One region of the Vreelandella halophytica genome, then DNA from elsewhere that is predicted to be linked to it. Evidence: predicted binding sites of a transcription regulator. Region 1 holds the regulator's gene; the other holds the start of a gene.
The links. Region 1 encodes LexA, which represses DNA repair genes until DNA is damaged. Its sites were predicted from a motif close to TACTGTNTANNTANACAGTA; they were not measured.
Positions count from the first base shown of each region.

Region 2: ACWHXT_RS05445 (LexA family protein) is a predicted target of LexA. The motif match lies at 1,867-1,886, and genes of this name have one in related genera.

Region 1 covers NZ_OZ309107.1:1,593,254-1,602,365, forward strand. The annotation lists gene upp (uracil phosphoribosyltransferase) at 1-529, shown strand, start outside; gene ACWHXT_RS07560 (uracil-xanthine permease family protein) at 660-1,889, shown strand; gene mobB (molybdopterin-guanine dinucleotide biosynthesis protein B) at 1,918-2,457, shown strand; gene moaC (cyclic pyranopterin monophosphate synthase MoaC) at 2,462-3,256, shown strand; gene moaE (molybdopterin synthase catalytic subunit MoaE) at 3,257-3,718, shown strand; gene ACWHXT_RS07580 (ribonuclease J) at 3,723-5,297, opposite strand; gene purU (formyltetrahydrofolate deformylase) at 5,564-6,418, shown strand; gene lexA (transcriptional repressor LexA) at 6,483-7,157, opposite strand; gene ACWHXT_RS07595 (TetR/AcrR family transcriptional regulator) at 7,377-8,054, shown strand; gene ACWHXT_RS07600 (L,D-transpeptidase family protein) at 8,032-8,559, shown strand; gene nagZ (beta-N-acetylhexosaminidase) at 8,625-9,112, shown strand, end outside.
Region 2 covers NZ_OZ309107.1:1,151,391-1,160,502, reverse strand. The annotation lists gene ACWHXT_RS05455 (Smr/MutS family protein) at 70-639, shown strand; gene ACWHXT_RS05450 (alpha/beta fold hydrolase) at 706-1,593, opposite strand; gene ACWHXT_RS05445 (LexA family protein) at 1,909-2,352, shown strand; gene ACWHXT_RS05440 (Y-family DNA polymerase) at 2,349-3,653, shown strand; gene ACWHXT_RS05435 (LBF_2804 family protein) at 3,695-4,786, shown strand; gene ACWHXT_RS05430 (sodium-dependent transporter) at 4,791-6,254, opposite strand; gene ACWHXT_RS05425 (AtuA-related protein) at 6,452-6,796, opposite strand; gene ACWHXT_RS05420 (acyclic terpene utilization AtuA family protein) at 6,783-8,183, opposite strand; gene ACWHXT_RS05415 (TRAP transporter permease) at 8,194-9,112, opposite strand, start outside.

The DNA.
Region 1 (9,112 bases):
AGTCGCCAAGCTACTGACCTACGAGGCCACCAAGGATCTCGAGGTCGAAGACCATCAGATCGAAGGGTGGAACGGCGAAGCCATCGCGACGCGGCGTTTGAAAGGCAAAAAGGTGACCGTCGTGCCGATTCTGCGCGCAGGCCTTGGCATGCTCGAAGGAGTCACCGACCTGATTCCCAGCGCCCGGGTCAGCGTCGTCGGACTTTACCGCGATGAAGAGACGCTTCAGCCGGTACCGTACTTTGCCAAGTTCGCCAACGACATCGAAGAGCGTATGGCGATCGTGATCGACCCAATGCTCGCGACCGGTGGCTCGATGGTGGCAACGCTGGATATGCTACGCGAGCGGGGCTGCGACAGCATGAAAGTGATCGTGCTGGTCGCAGCACCCGAAGGCATTGAGCGCGTACAAAAAGACTACCCGGATATCGAGATCTACACCGCGTCCGTCGATGAGCGCCTCGACGAAAACGGCTATATCGTGCCGGGCCTTGGCGATGCCGGCGACAAAATATTCGGCACGCGCTAAGCGCGCTGCCTTGAAATGCCCCTTACGCTTTGCGTCGGGGGCATTTTTTTGGGCGCGAAAAACGCCCCGGTACCCACTCCCCTGACAAGCCTGCCCTGATGGGCGACCCAATGAACGTTAAGGACGCTGCATGAGCACTGAATCATCACAAGAGGGCTGGCCCAAAACGCTGTTGACCGGGGCGCAAATGTTGTTCGTCGCCTTTGGCGCGCTGGTGCTGGTACCGCTATTGACCGGGCTCGACCCAAGCGTTGCGCTGTTTACCGCCGGTGTCGGCACGCTGGTCTTTCACAGCGTGACCAAACAGAGTGTGCCGGTTTTTTTGGCCTCTTCTTTTGCGTTTATCGCGCCTATTCAAGGCTCGATTGCAAGCTTTGGCGTCTCCGCCACGCTTGGTGGGTTGATGGCTGCCGGCATCGTTTATACCGTTATCTCTCAAGTGGTGCGTATCAAAGGCACGGGCTGGCTGAATCGACTGCTGCCGCCGGTAGTGGTGGGGCCGGTCATCATGGTGATTGGTTTGGCGCTGGCGCCGGTGGCGGTGAGTATGGCAACCGGAGAAACCAGCGATCACATCGGCTATGGTCAGGCGATCTTTCTCTCCATGGCGAGCCTGGCGGTCACGCTGGTGCTGGCGGTGTTCGGCCGCGGGCTTTTGCGGCTGGTGCCGATCATGGGCGGGGTCGCTACCGGCTACGCGCTCTCGCTGGTCATGGGGGTAGTGGACTTTACGCCCATTCAACAGGCGCGCTGGCTTTCGGTGCCGGCCTTTAACGCGCCGAGCTTTCACTGGGCGGCGATACTGTTCATGATCCCCGTGGCCATCGCCCCGGCGGTCGAGCACATTGGTGACATGGTGGCGATCGGCTCGGTCACCCGGGAAAACTATCTGGAAAAGCCCGGGCTTCACCGTACGCTGTTGGGCGACGGCCTGGCGACCTGCGTGGCGGCGCTGTTCGGCGGGCCACCCAACACCACCTATTCCGAAGTGACCGGCGCGGTCACGCTGACCAGGGCGTTCAACCCGGTGTACATGATCGTGGCGGCGGTATTGGCCATTTTGCTGGCCTTCATCAGCAAATTGGGCGCGCTTTTGCAGACCATTCCCGGCCCGGTCATGGGGGGTATCATGACATTGCTGTTCGGCTCGATTGCGGTGGTGGGCATGAATACGCTGGTGCGCGCGGGGCAGTCGCTCACCGCGCCGCGCAACCTGGTGGTCGTCTCGCTTATTCTGGTCTTCGGGATTGGCGGTATGCAGTTCGGGGGCGGGCAGTTTACGCTACAGGGCGTTAGTTTGGCCGCGCTCGTCGGTATTGCGCTGAACGCGCTGCTGCCACCGGAAAAAGAGCTTGCCTGAGGCTGGGTCAAAGGAGATCTCCCTGGAAATGATAAAAACGCCTTTTCCCGTGCTCGGCATAGCCGCCTGGAGCTCGACGGGTAAGACCACGCTTTTGACGAAGCTTCTGCCGCGCTTGCGCGAGGCGGGGCTCGATGTAGGGGTGATCAAGCACGCCCACCACAACTTCGACATCGACAAGCCCGGCAAGGATAGCTACCGGCTTCGCGAGGCCGGCGCCGCGCCCATGCTGGTGGCTTCACACCGGCGCTACGCCTTGATGCAGGAGACACCGGGCCAGGACGAGCCGGACCTTGGCCATTTGCTTTCACTGATGACCGCCCACGCGCCGGATCTGGTCATCGTCGAAGGCTTCAAGGATTGGCCGCTGCCCAAATTGATTCTCTATCGCGACGGTATCGGCGACCCGGCTATCCTGCAAAGCGACGGTCTCAAAGCGGTGGCGCTAAAAGGCGAGCCGCCCGAGACGCTGGACGCTTCTATCCCGCGGCTAAACCTTGATAACATCGATGAGATTGCGCGCTGGATCCTTCAATGGTCCCGCGCGTCCCGTGACGACAAAAGGTAACGATATGCAGCTGACCCACCTGAACACCCACGGCGAAGCCAACATGGTGGATATCGCCGATAAAGAGGCGTCGCGCCGGGAAGCGGTGGCGTCGGGGCGCATCGTCATGGCCCCGGCAACGTTAAGGCTTTTGAGCGACGGTGAGCTGCCCAAAGGCGATGTATTGGCCACGGCGCGTATCGCGGGTATCCAGGCCGCTAAACGCACGTCCGATCTGATTCCACTTTGCCATTCGCTGGCGCTTAGCAAGGTGAGCATCGATTTCGATATCGACTGGCAGGAGGGCGCGGTCGATGTACACGCGCTTTGCCGGTTGAATGGGCGCACCGGTGTCGAGATGGAGGCGCTGACGGCGGTCTCGGTGGCGTGCTTGACGCTTTACGACATGTGCAAGGCCGTCGACAAGGAGATGCGCATCGACGCGATTCAGCTCGAGAGCAAGCGCGGCGGCGTACGCGGCGATTATCAACGTAGCGCGGCGCCGATCGTAACCGGAGAAGGCACGCCCGGGGAGGTCAGCGTCGGTGAGCGCTGTACGGTATCGCCCTGCGTGCGGGTCAAGTTCCTGGCCGAGCTTCGTGAGCGGGTCGGGCATAGCGAGGTGTCGTTCTCCCTCGATGCGCTTGAAAGCCGCGATGTAGCCGGGCTCAAAACGGTGCTGGCCGAGAAGGATACGCGTTTTAGCGTATTGAAGGAGCAGCGTACGCTGTGCGCCATCAATCAGGTCATGGCCAACGACACCGCGCCGATCACCGACGGTGACGAGATAGCCTTTTTTCCACCGGTGACCGGGGGCTGAATGAGCGACTCATTGATCAGTGTGGCCATACAGGAGGCGGCGTTTAGCCTCGACGAGGGCTATACCGCGACGCTTGAAAACCGCTTTGACATCGGCGCCGTAGTGACCTTTACCGGGTTGGTGCGTGATTTCAACGAAACCCCCGAGGTGACCGGGCTGACCCTTGAACACTACCCGGGAATGACCGAGCGCGCGCTTTACCAGATTGGCGAAGAGGCGTTGTCACGCTGGGCGCTGCAGAAGGTGGTGATCATCCACCGGGTAGGGCAACTGCACCCAGGGGACCCGATCGTGCGGGTGCTGGTGGCCAGTGCCCACCGGCGAGACGCGTTCAGCGCCTGCGATTTCATCATGGATATTTTAAAGACCCGCGCGCCTTTCTGGAAAAAGGAGCATTCCACCCAGGGCGATTACTGGGTGAAGGAGCGCGCAAGCGACCAGCAGGACGCGGCGCGCTGGTGAGGCGTCAAGGCGCCTCGGTCGCCATGATTTGCAAATGGACTTCCGGCATGTGCTGGCAGTGTTCCCCCAGCCAGTGAACCATGCCGGGGGTAAGCGCCTCGCGAAGCTCGGCCAGGGTGTCGGCGTGTATTTCATCGAGGCGCTCGTCGAGCCAGTCGCTAAAGCTCTCTTCATCGATGGGGCTTGCCCCGCTCGCGTCGAGCATCAAGCGGCCGATACGCTGCCAGCCCGTATCGGTGGCGCATACCGGCAGCGCCAAAAACAGCGTGCCGCGCCGGGCGCTGTTCGACTCTGCCCCAAGGCCTGGGTGAGGCGTCACGCTGTTTTGATCCACCACGTGGGGTAGCTGCGGGTAGCGCGCCTCGACCCGAATGCCTTCGTTGTCCATTGCCAGCATATCGCCGTTGACCGGGGCGAGTGGCGCCTTGATACCGAGCTCTTCGGCCAGCGCCTGGTGGGCCTTTTGATGGACCGCTTCGCCGTGAACTGGCAGCAGCGCCTTGGGCCTTATCCAGCGATAGAGCGTTTTGAGCTCTTGCTGGGCCGGGTGGCCGGTGGCGTGGAGTTCCGGGTGATTGGTTTCGTCAAAAAGCGTCACGCCCAGTTGGGTAAAGCGGCGTTTGAGCTGGGCAATCGGGCGTTCGTTGCCGGGAATGGCCTTGGCGGAGAAAATCACGTTATCGCCCGCTTCCAGGTCCATGAAGGGGTGACGCCCCTGGGCCAGGCGCTGCAGTGCTGCGCGGGGCTCGCCCTGGCTGCCCGTGGCGATCACGACGACTTCATCCGGCGGCAGGTAGCCCAAATCCTGGGGCGGGACCAGCGCCGGGAAGTCGTCCAGATAGCCAAGCCCACGGGCGACACCCACCATACGCTCCATGGAGCGGCCCATCAGGCTCACCCGCCGTCCACTCTGCGCCGCCGCCTGGCCAATCGCCCACACGCGCGCCAGGTTGCTGGCAAAGCAGGAGACCACGACGCGGCCCTTGCACGCCTTTAGCGTTCGGGTGAGCGCTTTTGCGACATCGCCTTCGCTGCCCGCGGTGCCGGGGAGCGGGGCGTTGGTCGAGTCGCCGACGACGAGGTCCAGCGGTGCCAGTGCCTGAAAGTGGGCGGGATTGACGCTTGGGCCGATCAGCGGCGCGGGGTCGAGTTTCCAGTCGCCGGTGTGAAGGACCCGGTAGCCCCCGGCCAGCATCATGATGGCGCAGCTTTCGGGAATCGAGTGCGTCATCAACAGATAGCGAAGCGTGAACGGGCCCTGCTCCAGCGCCTCATTGGGTTCGATCACGTGAATGGCGGCGCTGCTCAAACTGTGTTCGGCAAACTTGTGGCGTAAAAGGCCGGCGGCCAGGGGAGTGGCGTAAATCGGGCACTGCCACTTCGGCCAAAGCCAGGCGACCGCGCCGATATGGTCTTCATGGCCGTGGGTGATGAAGAGCGCCTGGGGGGTGATATCGAGCTCGGCCAGGGTCTGGGTATTGGGCACCTGAAGCGGGGCGCTGGGCAGATCCTGGCGAATCATCATGCCGCAATCAATGGCGATCCAGTGACCGTCATAACCATAAAGCGTCAGGTTCATTCCTATTTCACCACAGCCGCCAAGCGGCAGTATGCGCAAGGGTGGACGGCGGCGGGGACGAAGTTGAACGCGAGATGGATCCATTGATTATGAACAGCCTGAAAAGTAAGGCTTTAACTATACGGTAAGGCGGGGGCGGCTAACAATCATGGCGATGCCAGCCAGGCCCGCTTGCGCTACACTAGCGCCCTTGCTCAGCGCCACGACCCCCTTCATGGCGGACAAGGCCTGGCATTTTTAAAATCGTGTTTATATTGAGTGTATTTATGTCGCATTACTACCGTTTAGTGGTTTCCTGCCCGGACCAAGTGGGCATTGTGGCGCGTGTCTCCAGCTTCATCGCCCAGCATGGCGGCTCCATCACCGAGGCAAGCCAGCATTCGGATCTGCAAACGGGCCGGTTTTTCATGCGTTACGAGATTCTTGCCGATTCCATCGGTATGACCGCCGAGGCGCTCGAAGAGGCGTTCTCGCCGATCGCCAGCGCCTTCGACATGCAGTGGGCGCTGGTGGATACGCAAAAGCGGCGCAACGTGGTGATCATGGTCTCAAAAGAGTCCCACTGCCTGGTCGACCTGCTTTACCGCTGGCAGGCCGGCGAGCTCGACTGCAACATCGTGGGGATCATCTCCAACCACCCGGATATGCGCGCGCTGAGTGAGTGGTACCAGATTCCTTACTTTCACATTGCGGTCGACCCAGGCGACAAGCAGGCCTCGTTCGATGCGGTACAGGCGCAAATCGAGGCGCTCGAGGCGGACTGCATCGTGCTGGCGCGCTACATGCAGATTCTGCCGCCGGCGCTTTGTAGCCGCTACGCGGGCCAGGTCATCAACATCCATCACAGCTTTTTGCCCTCGTTTGCCGGTGCCAAGCCTTACCACCAGGCTTACGCGCGGGGCGTTAAGCTGATCGGTGCGACCTGCCACTACGTGACCGAGGAGCTGGATGCCGGCCCGATCATCGAGCAGGACATTCATCGGGTTAGCCACTGCCATACCCCGACGGATCTGGTGCGCTTTGGCCGCGACGTGGAAAAATCGGTGCTGGCGAGGGGGATTCGCTGGCATCTGGAAGACCGGGTGCTGATCGACGGCAACAAGACCGTCGTCTTTAACTAAAAAAAGCGGGGGGCACTGATGAGTGCCCCCCGCTTTTTATACGACGTTCAAACAGGCGAGTGGCTTAGCCGAGCGCTTGGCCGCTGCCGCCGCGAATCACGCCTACGCCCACACCTTCGATATCGAGCTGCTGGGTGCGCAGGTCGATTTCGATCGGGTCGAAGTCGCTGTTTTCAGCCAGTAGCGTTACCTGATGGCCGTCGCGCTTGAAGCGTTTGACGGTGACTTCGTCTTCAAGGCGTGCCACCACGATCTGGCCGTCGCGTACCCGCTCGGTGCGGTGCACGGCGAGCAGGTCGCCTTCCAGAATGCCGATATCTTTCATCGAAAGCCCGCGCACGCGCAGCAGGTAGTCCGCCTTGGGCGTGAAGTAGTCCGCCGGAAGCGGGCAGTAGCGGTCGATGTGCTCGGCGGCCAGAATCGGGTTGCCCGCAGCGACTTCGCCAATGATGGGCAAGCCGTTTGCCGGCGTTTCGCCGCTTTCGTTGGCAGCCGGCGCCGGCTCACTGGTTTCGGTGCCTTCCTGGTTGGGTAGGCGAATACCCCGGGAAGTGTGGCGAATGATACGAATCGCGCCTTTGCGCTCGAGGGCGCGAAGGTGTTCTTCCGCCGCGTTGGGTGAGCGAAAGCCCAAAGCCTTGGCGATCTCGGCCCGGGTGGGCGGGTAGCCAAGCTCATTCATGGTTTTAACGATAAAGTCAAAAACGTGCTGTTGACGTACTGTAAGAGGACGGGACATGTCTGACTCCAGCGTAAAAGGGTAACTAAAAAGGTGACTCGATATATATGTGTTTAAGTATACAGTATGTTCCTCTGTCCAGTATATGACTCAAGCCACGGATTATAAAGCCGTTCGAGCATCGAGTGAGGGAGTTCACCCTTTCTGGCGATTGAGACTGGCGCGTTAATGGCCTACTATTTTGCGATGTTTTAAACACTCGTTTTTCTGGAGGGCGCCATGGCGCAATCTGATACGGTCACGCGTATCCTGGATACTGCGGAGGTGCTGTTCGCTGAACGCGGCTTTGCCGAGACCTCGCTTCGTAATATCACCAGCAAGGCACGGGTGAATCTGGCCGCCGTGAACTACCACTTCGGTTCCAAGAAAGCGCTGATTCAGGCCGTATTCGCGCGCTATCTCGATCCTTTCAGCCAGCGCTTTCACGAAGCCCTGGACGCGCTGCACGAGCGCTACGGCGAGGAGGACATTCCCCTCGAAGTGCTGCTCGAGGCCATGGCGACCACGGTGCTGACGGTGCCCGCCGAGCGCAATAGCCTCAAGGTTTTCATGCGCCTTTTGGGTTTGGCCTATAGCCAGGCCCAGGGGCATCTGCGCCGCTATATTCAGCAGCAGTACGGCGATGTGTTCACCCGTTTCGTCGAGCTCGTTCGTCGGGCAACGCCGGAGCTTCCCGACGCGGAACGCTTCTGGCGGCTGCACTTCATGCTGGGCACGGTGATCTTCACGCTTTCCGGGCTCGATGCGCTGCGCGATATTGCCGCCAAGGAGTACAACGAGCAGGTTTCGGTGCGCGATCTTGTCCGGCGGCTACGCCCGGTGGTGGTTTCCGCCATGAACGCGCCGCTTCCCCCCGCTTTGGAGGAGCCTGCGTATGCTGACGCCCAATCTGGCTGAGCTTCCTCCCGTCGATGGCCCTTGGGTCGAAGTCGACCTCGCCACCCAGCGCCTGCGCTGCTGGCAGGGCCAAGCGGTGGTACACGAGTGCGCCGTTTCGACCGGTGAAAACGGCGTAGGGCAAAACGAGGGCAGTGGTCAGACGCCCCGTGGCTGGCACTACGTGCGCGCCGCGATTGGCGAAGGCCTGCCGGAAAATGCGGTATTTCGCGGGCGGCGCTTCACCGGCGAAGTCTTTACCCCGGCGCTGGGCGCGCAGAATCCCCAGCGCGACTGGATTCTGACGCGTATTCTCTGGCTTTGCGGGCTCGAGCGCGGCGTTAACCGCGCAGGCCAGACCGACTCCCAGCGCCGCTATATCTATCTGCACGGCACGCCGCCAGACCAGCCCATGGGTATCGCCGCCTCCCACGGCTGCATTCGCCTGCGCAATGACGATTTGCTCGCGGTGTTCGCTTTCGCAGCCCCAGGCACCCCGGTGTGGCTCAACGCCGCGGGGCTTTAACCCCGGATTTTGTTTAAGGCCGCCGATCGACTAGAATTGGCGGCCGTTTTATTGGATGCAAGCCGATGACGCAACCGCCAGGCCCGGTCATGCTCGACCTCGAAGGGCCCGCTATCACGCAAGCTGAAAAAGCCTTGTTGGCCGACCCCGCCGTGGGCGGGGTCATTTTGTTTGCGCGCAACGTAGAAAGTGCCGAGCAGGTCAGCGCGCTTTGCCAAAGCATTCGCCGGCTAAGGCCCGATCTGCTGCTGGGCATCGACCAGGAAGGCGGGCGCGTTCAGCGCATCAAAAAAGGCGTTACGCGGCTTCCCGCGATGGCGCGCATTGGTGAGGTCTACGCCCAAGACGCGGATGCCGGGATACAGCTGGCCATCGATGCCGGCTGGCTGCTGGGCATGGAGATGGCGGCCTGCGGGCTCGATATTAGCTTCGCCCCGGTGCTCGATGTCGAAAGCGGGGTTTCCAGCGTGATCGGCGATCGAAGCTTCAGTCAGGACCCCGAGCACGTCGCCGAGCTCGGCGGACGCTTCATTCAGGGCCTGCACGAAGCGGG
Region 2 (9,112 bases), 440 kb from region 1:
GCGCCGTTAGGGCCGCTATACTGTGCGTTTTCAAGCCACTTTTCACCCCGCTATTTTTGTGAGCCCCCCATGTCGCGACGCCGCCACTCGCCCAACGATGAAGATATCAGCGCCTTTCGCCAGGCGCTTCAGGAGGCGGGCGTGCGGCGCCTCATTAGCAATCAGGCGGACCCGGGCAAACCCAAGCGCGAAAAAGACGCCCAGGCCGCCCGGCGCCAGGCGGCAGTCAAAGGCGGCGATCAGACCGCGACCGGGCGCACCTCCGACGGCCGCGTAGAACCAGTGCGGCCGTCGGAATACCTGGAATTCACCATTCCCGATCTGCCCTACCGCACGTTTAGCCAGCTAAAGCGCGGCCAAACCGCTTGGCAGGCGGGGCTCGATCTGCACGGCTATACCCTGGAAGAGGCCCGCCTGGAGCTCGAGAGTTTTCTTCGCGACGCCGCTGACCAAAAACTTCACTGCGTACTGGTGGTGCACGGCAAGGCCTGGGGCGCCACGGCGGACTTCCCCGTTCTTAAAAGCCATACCAACGCCTGGCTCAGAGAATGGCCGGGGGTACTGGCATTTTGCTCCGCCGTGGAGGGTGATGGCGGCACCGGCGCGGTGTACGTACTGCTTAGAAAGCGTGGGCCGTAAACGCGGCTGACAGCCACTTCTGGTATGCGCCGCTCGAAGGTTTCACACTCCTTTCGAGCCTGCTCATCACTGCCCGTGCTTGCCGGCTTCGCGCTCGCAATATTCACCTATCACACTGGCGACCATTTCCACGGCTTCGGGCTCCAGGTGCAGGTGGTGGCCACCCGCCACTATCTGGCGCGTCAAGTGCCTCACCGCCTGGCGGGCCTTCTCCGACCAGCGCCGCGCGGCCAAAATGCCTTTGTCTCCCTCGATTAATAGGACCGGGGACTGTATACCGGCCAGCAGCGCCAGCACCTGCTCCGGGGTGAAGCGCACCAGCGACGGTTTGAGCAGGCGGCTGTCGGTGCGCATCTCGATAGCGCCCTCGACGTTTGCCTGGGTGTTGCGCTCGACCACCGGGTAGATAGTGGCGCGGGTCACCGAGGTAACGCCACCGGCCACCCGGGCGGCCACCGCGCCTTCGATATCGGCGTAGCGCGGCGGCCTGGAGACCGGGCGCCGGTAAGCCAACAGCCCTTTACGTAGCTGCTCGGTGCTCTCGCGGGCCTCGGTGTTGAGCGCGCCCAGCCCGTCGATCAGCAGAAGTTTCTCTACCCGCTCGGGGAGGGCGGCGGCCAACACGCAGCTCACCGCCGCGCCCATGGAGTGGGCCAGCAGCGTGGCGCGCTCGAGCCCGAGTTCGTCCAGGACGTCGAGCACGTCGAAGGTATAATCCCACAGGGCGTAGTCGGCGTTCGCCGGGCCGTGTGCGGAGTGGCCGTGGCCGCGAAAATCGATCGCCACGATGCGGATATCGAGGGCGCGAACCAGAAGCGGCGCCAGCCGTGTGAAGCTTGCGGCGTTGTCCAGCCAGCCGTGCAAGGCAAGCCAAGCCGGCGCGTCGGGCCGCCCCCAGGTAAGCCCCGCCAGGCGGCCACCGGCCAGTGAAAGTGGCCTTGCGGCGTCGTTCATGAGCAGTGCCTCGTCGTATTCATACGCATTTACCTTGATGACGCTTTATAGCGTAAACGTTACCATGCCAGGCCCAGCGCCTGGACCGCTTCAAGCGCCCCTTTTTTAAAAAATTCCTGCCTAATGAGTACCGTTATGAAACCTCGCCGTGATACCCGCGTTCGCAATACCGTGTTTTTTATCGCCGTGATCAGCGCCATCGTCGTGGGGCTTTGGCTCGCCCGCTGAGAAAGCGCAAACCGTGACACTTGCATTTTTCTCCTCGAAAACAAATACTGTATATACATACATTACTTTATTCTCGAGGACGTCACGATGCCGTCTCAACCCGCCCACGTTGCGACAGCCTGGCCGTTAACCTTTCAACCGCTGGCGTTTCCCGGCCTGTACGCGCGTGCCGGGTTTAGCGGCTTTCCCTCCCCCGCCCAGGATTACGAGCAGCGCACGCTGGATTTGAACACGCGGCTGATCAAGAATCCGACGCAGACGTTTTACCTGACCGCCACCGGCGACAGCATGGAGGGCTGGGGCATTTTCGATAACGACCTGCTGGTCGTGGACCGCAGCATCCAGCCGCGCCTTGGCCATATTCTGGTGGCCATGTTCGACGACGAAGTGCTGATCAAGCGCTACGCGCTGCATGGCGGCACGCCGCACCTGTGCTCTGCCCACCCGCGCTACCCGCCGCTGCCTCTGGAAGGCAGCGACTGCCAGCTTTGGGGCGTGGTGCGCGCGGTCATCCACGAGTACATGCCATGATCGGCCTGGTCGATGCCAACAACTTCTACGTTAGCTGCGAGCGCGTCTTTCAGCCCGACCTGGAGGGCCGGCCCGTCGGCGTGATGTCCAATAACGACGGCTGCATCATCGCCCGCTCGGAAGAGATGAAAGCCATGGATATCCCCATGGGCGTGCCCGCTTTCAAGCTCGAAACGCTGCGCCGCCAGGGGCGTATCCACCTGAAATCGTCCAACTACGAGCTTTACGGGGATATGTCGGGAAGGCTCTGCCAGCTCTTGCGCGACGCCTGCCCGGCGGTGGCGCCCTACTCCATCGACGAAATGTTCGTCTATCTCGACGGGTTGAGCCCGGCGCAGTGCCAGGCCATTGGTGAGGCGCTGCGTCGGCGCATTCGCCGCCATTTGGGGCTCCCCGTCTGCGTGGGGCTCGCCCCCACCCATACGCTTGCCAAACTGGCCAACCACTACGCCAAAAAGCGCGCCCACTACCAGGGCGTGTGCCTGCTGCACGCCGACTCCCAGGAGAGCGCCGCGCTTTTAAAGCAGACCCCGGTAAGCGCGGTGTGGGGCATTGGCCGACGGCTGGCCGAGCGGCTGGCGGTCAACCAGATCCGCACCGCCTGGGAGCTTCGCGAGTGCGACCATCACGATCTACGGCGGCGCTTTTCCGTGGTGCTGGCGCGTACTGCGCTGGAGCTTCGCGGCACGCCGTGTCTTGAAATGAACGCGGTGAACGAGCCGCGCCAGCGCATCATGACCTCGCGCTCGTTCGGCCGACCGACCGGCGTTAAAGCGGACCTTCACCACGCGCTCAGCCGCCACGCCCAGCGCAGCGCCGAGAAACTCCGTGAGCAGCGAAGCCTGGCGCGGGCGGTGATGATTTTTCTCAGCACCAATCGCCACCGCCAGGACCAGCCGCAGTACTTCCCCCACGCGATGATTGCGCTGGCCTCGCCAAGCGACGATACGCGAGTAATACTTAGCGCCGTGCGCGAAGGCCTCGAGCAAATATATCGCCCGAACCATCGCTTCATGAAAGCAGGTGTGATGCTTTTGGACCTGGTCGATGCCGAGCAGTATCAGCTCTCGCTTTTGCATCAGCCCCCGCGCCATCAGCACCACCCCGAGCTGATGGCCACCATGGACGATATCAATCAGCGCATGGGCCAGGGCAAGATCGGCTTTGGCGCCGCCCCGGAAAAAGCCGCCTGGCATTTACGCTGCGCCCACCGCTCGAACCGCTTTACCACCCGCTGGGACGAATTGATGCGCGCGGGCACCCATCCGGGTGCAATCAAAGCGTGTACTACGCGAAAGTAGCCGCTACCCTGTAGGGCAAATACAAAGTCTATTTGGTGACCATGCCGCTTACCCGCCCCGACCAAGAATTTGCCCCCTCCCCGGATATCATGCAGCGCTGGGCGAGCCGCCACATCGGCCGCCGTCTCACCCGCCATACCGCGCTTGCCAAGCCCGACCGGGCCGCGGTCAAGAAAAGCCGGCGCTGGGTGATCCTGTGGGCGGCCATGGCGGGGATTATTTCGGGCACGCTGATTGGCGGCTCCGAGTGGTGGATGCGCCAGGTGTTGGTCAGCGATTGGGCGTCTTTATCGTTTCGCGAACAGCTGCCCTACTGGGCCGCCTACATGGTGTTTGCCGGCTTCGTAACGCTACTGGAAATCGGCTTTCTCTACTGGAACGCGCTGCGCGGCGTAGCACGGGTGAGCTACTTTGCCGGTTTGAACTACAGCAGCGAGTCGCCCCAGCCGCCAACGGTCGAGCTGACCCTCCAGGGGGTAGCGCGCGTGGCGCTGGAGTACCCAAGCCCGGGGAGTCTGATTTACGGGGTCGACCCGCACGCCTACCTGCACGGCTGGAAACTGACCCTGCGCATGCTGCTTTATCGGCTCAAGGTCAGCATGAGCAGCTTTTTGCTGCGTATGGTCATGCGCCGCCTGCTGGGGCGCTTAACGCTGCGCGGGTTGCTGCCCATGCTGATGGCGCCGCTCTACGCGGTGTGGAACGCCTGGATCGCCGCGCGGGTCACCGAAGACGCCTACCTGCTCGCCTGCGGCCCGCGCCAAATCGAGCGCATCATGGAGCGCCTTGACGACGCGCCGGAACAAACGCGCAAGCTACTGGCCCAGGGCGTGGGCGAGATGATCATGCGCAACCAGCACCCCCACCCCAACCTGGTACTGGACCTGTCGCGCCTGCTGGCGACGCTACCGGATAAGCCCGATTCGCTGGAGGTGGACTGGCCCACCGCGCTTCGCGAGTACGCCGCGCTCGATGAGCAGCAGCGCACGCCGCTGCTGGAAAGCCTGACTCAAACGGTGCTTTTAAGCGGTGGCTATCGCGGCGCGCGCAAAAAGTTTCTGCAGGAAGTATTCGCCCACTGCCAAACGCCGCTGACCCGGGCGTTCATCGACGAACAGCAGCTCGACCAGTAACCCATCAGGGCGCTTTAAGCGCTTGGCGAAGCCGCGGGCTTAAAAGCTCGCCCAGAACGATCATCACCAGCAAAATGGCCAGCAGCCACGGCCAGTGCTGGGTGAACGTCACGCTATAAAGCGCTAGCTGGTCGGCAAAGATCACGAGTATGCCCAGCGGGCTTACGTAGCGCGCCATCAAAAGCCACAGCGCGTAGAGGCGCGGGTTCAAACCAAGCTCTTCGCGCATGACGGTATTTTTGAGTAAGAAGCCCGCAATGAGCACGGTGCCCAACCCGCCCAGCGGCATCATCCAGCGCGAAGTCAGGTAGTCCAGCCAGTCGAAGAACGTCTTTCCCGCCAGCGTCCAGTCCGCGCCCAGGTTGAACGAGAGCATCGCCGCGGTGCTGATCAGCCAAAGCACAATACCGGTACTCACCGCCGCCGATAAGCGCGAAAAGCCCTTGTTATCGCAAAGCCAGGAAATGGTGGCCTCCACCATCGAGATCGACGAGGTGAGCGCGGCCATGGAAAGCATCATGAAAAATAGCGCCCCGAACAGCGTCCCCAATGGCATTGCTTGAAAGGCGATGGGCAGGCTCATGAAAATCAGCCCCGGCCCACCGGCCGGGTCCATACCGTTGGCAAAAATCACCGGGAAGATGGCAAGCCCCGCCATGAGGGCCACGACAGTGTCCGCCAGCGCCACGCTCAACGTCGTGCGGCTGATGGAGGCGGTTTTGGGCAGATAGCTGCCGTAGGTCAAAATGGCGCCGGCGGCCAGCGAGAGCGTGAAGAACGCGTGGCCAAGCGCCGCCAGCATCGCGTCGCTGGAGAGGCTGCCGGCGTTGAACGAGAACAAAAACGCGAAGGCCTCATTAAAGCCGCCAGAAAAGGCGCCAAACCCGATCAATATCAGCAGCATGATCACCAGCCCCGGCATCATCCAGCGCACGCTCTTCTCGATGCCTTGCTGAACCCCGTTACCGACGATCACCATGGTGGCAATCGTTACCAGCGTGCTCCAAAAGCCAAGGTTCCATGGGTTTTCATTGTTGGCGTCGAACACTGCTGCCAGCGCCTCGACGCTTTCCCCGTTCAACCCGCCGGAGAGCGTTTTCCAGAGATACGAGAACGACCAGCCCGCGACGACCACGTAAAACGACAGGATCATGAAGCCGCACAGCATGGACATCCAGCCAAAAAGCGACCAGAACGACGAGCGCCCGGACTCGTTCACCACCCGGCGAAAGGCATCGACGGGGCTCCCCTGGCCGCGCCGCCCAAAGGCGATCTCGGCCATCATCACCGGCACACCGACCGCCAAAATACAGACCAGATAGACCAGCACGAAAACACCACCGCCGTATTCGCCGGTCATGTAGGGGAACTTCCAGATATTGCCAAGCCCGACCGCCGAGCCGGTCGCGGCGAGCATAAAGCCCCAACGGCCTAACCACTGCGCGCGCGGTTGATCAGAAGACGCCATGCTTTTTCATCCTGTCCATGAAAAAAAGGCGTTATCCTGGAGGATTTTCCGCTAAAAGCCCAGGACTTTTACCGGCCAGGGCCTGGGGGCCCGGGCGTTAAGCCGCTGGGCGCCAGGCGCCTGGCGCTTTAAAACCACCGGCATCACCTCGCCAGGGGCTTCTCGCCGTCAGGGCCATACGGAGTACCCGGTTAGCGCTAAAGCTCCACCCCCAGCAGCAGATAAGAGAGCGTCTTACCGTGGCCATCGAGGTTCAAGGCGCCGTTGACGCCGCCCTGAAGCACATCGTCGATGACGAAATTCATACCCGCCAAATTCGGCAGCAAGTAGCGCTGGACACGGCTGGCGCCGCGATGGGCAAAGAGCGCGAGCACCCGCTCCTCGGTAAGCGCCTCGACCAGCCGCGCGTAATCCGCCGACTGGTAGGCAAAAAGCGCGATGTTGAGCCGGTCGCCCTTGTCCCCGGCCCGGGCGTGCGCCAGTTGGTGAAGGGGCACGGTGTCGAGGCGTTGCGCCGGGGTCGTCTGGTCAGCTTGCAGCATGGGCGACACCTTCTTGATGGTAAGATTGAAACAGCTCGGCGTAGTCGTGGATATCGCTACGTTTGACCAGATAAGAGGCGGTGAATACACGGCGCTGGAACTGGCGCCGGACGCCGCCACCCCCCGCTGGGCCGGCGCAATAAAGCGCCAGAAGCTCCTGGGTGGCGCGGGCCACCCAGCGCCGTTCGGCGTGCTCCGCGGCCAAGCGAAGGCGGTAGTCGCCACTTGAAGAGGCGGGGGCCGCCAGCCGCTGCAAGGCGCCGTCGTCGCTGTCGAACACGCTCGTAAGGCCGATGATGTCGAAGCGGGTACGAAGCTCCGCCGGCGCGCGAAACGCCAGGCGCTCGCGCAAGGTTTGGGCGGCCAGCTGGGCCCTGCCCAGCGCATTGGGCCCGGCGTAGGAGATCTCGGCTTCGCCCTGCCAGCCGCCTTCGTAGCACACGGTGGTTTTCAAGCGCTCCGGGGCGGGCTTGCCGCGAATGCCGCTGACCGCCACCCGATCCGGGCCGACCTGACGAACCGTGGCGTTGGAAAGATCGACCACCACGTCCGGGGTCAAGTAATTCGCCGGGTCGTGGACTTCGTAAAGCAGTTGTTCCTTGACGGTCTGCTCGGTGACGCAGCCGCCGCTGCCCTCGGGCTTGGTGATCAGCAGGCGGCCATCTTCTTCCACCTCGATGATGGGGTAACCCACCGTGGCAAGCCCGGGCACCTCCTTGACGCCTGGGTCGGCAAAGTAGCCGCCGCTGACCTGGGCGCCGCACTCGGCCAGGTGGCCGGCCATCATGCCGCAGGCCAGCCGGTCCCAGTCGTCCCAGCGCCATTTGAAATGGTGCATTAGCGGTGCCAGGAAAAGCGCCGGGTCCGCAACGCGCCCGGTCACGACGATGTCCGCCTCCAGCGACAGCGCCTCCACCAGTGCCCTGGCGCCCAGGTAGACGTTCGCGGAAATGAGCGCGCTCTGTTCGGGCAGCGTTTGGCGTTCGGCCTCCCACTGAGTCAGGTCGAGCGCGTGCAGCCGATCACGAATGTCGTCGCCGTACACCTGGGCAATCGCGATATCCGGACAGCCCGCCTCCACTGCCAGGCGGCGGACCAGCTCGCACGCCCCTTTGGGGTTCGCCGCACCGAAGTTGCCCAGTATCTTGATACCGTGCTCGGCGCAGTCACGCAGAACCGGTGGCAAGAACTCCTCGATCAAAGGCTCGAACCCCTGGGCCGGGTCTTCACGCATGGCCCGGTGCGCCGCCGCCAGCGTGCGCTCGCCCAGGGTTTCAAAAGCCAGCGCCGCCGGCTGTTGGCGCTTGATCAGCTCCGCTACCACCGCTTCGGCGGCATCGGTACGATCACCCGAGAACCCTGCGCCACTTCCCAGTAGAAAACTCATGATGTGCTCCTTAAACAGCCGAGGCCGGCGGTGTTGGCGCCGCAGATGCAGTGTCGGACGCCAGCAACCGGCGCCGACGCAGGAACAGCGCCACGATGATCACCAGCGCACTGAGCGTGGTCAGCCACCCGGGTATCAGCGCAAGGCCGATCACCAGTGCAAGTGCCAGCGCATCGACCACGCGGTGGCCGGTCATCGCCACGCGGGACATGAGCGCGGCAAAGGCCACCACGAAGACCACGCCCTGAGAGCTCGCCAAAACGATATCCCAGGCCGAGCCAAACCCCGCCAGCGCCGGGTAGATCAGCAGCAAAAAGGGAATGACGTAGATCGCGGCGGCCAGGCGCACCGCTTCGACCGCCGCGGGCAGCCAGTTGGTCCCGGCAATGCCCGAGGCGACGAATACCGCGATACACACCGGCGGCGTGATGACCGAAAGCGTGGCGAAGTAGAAAACGAACAGATGCGCGATGAGCGGCTCGACACCGACGGTGGTCAAGGCCGGCGCCAGCACCGAGGCCACCAGCACGTAGGCGGCGGTGGTGGGAATCCCCATCCCCAGAATCAAGCACACTCCGCCCACGATCAGCGCCACGAGAAAGAGCGACTCGCCCCCCACGTTGACGATCAAGCTGGCAAGCGTGACGCCGATACCGGTCATGCCGATCATGGCCACCAGAATCTGCGCGCCGGCAAGCAGTACACCGATGATCACCATGCCCTTGCCCGCATCGACCAGCCCGCCCAGCAGCTTGCCGGCGATCTCTTTGAGCGGCATCCGGGCAATCAAGGCAAAAGGCACGAAGGTCAGCACCGTCATCAGGATGCCGTAGAACGCCGACATCTGAATGGAGCGCCCGCTCAGCACCCCGTAAAAGAGCCCGCCCAGCGCCGCCAGAATGGGAATGATGCGCTCCATACGCAGTACA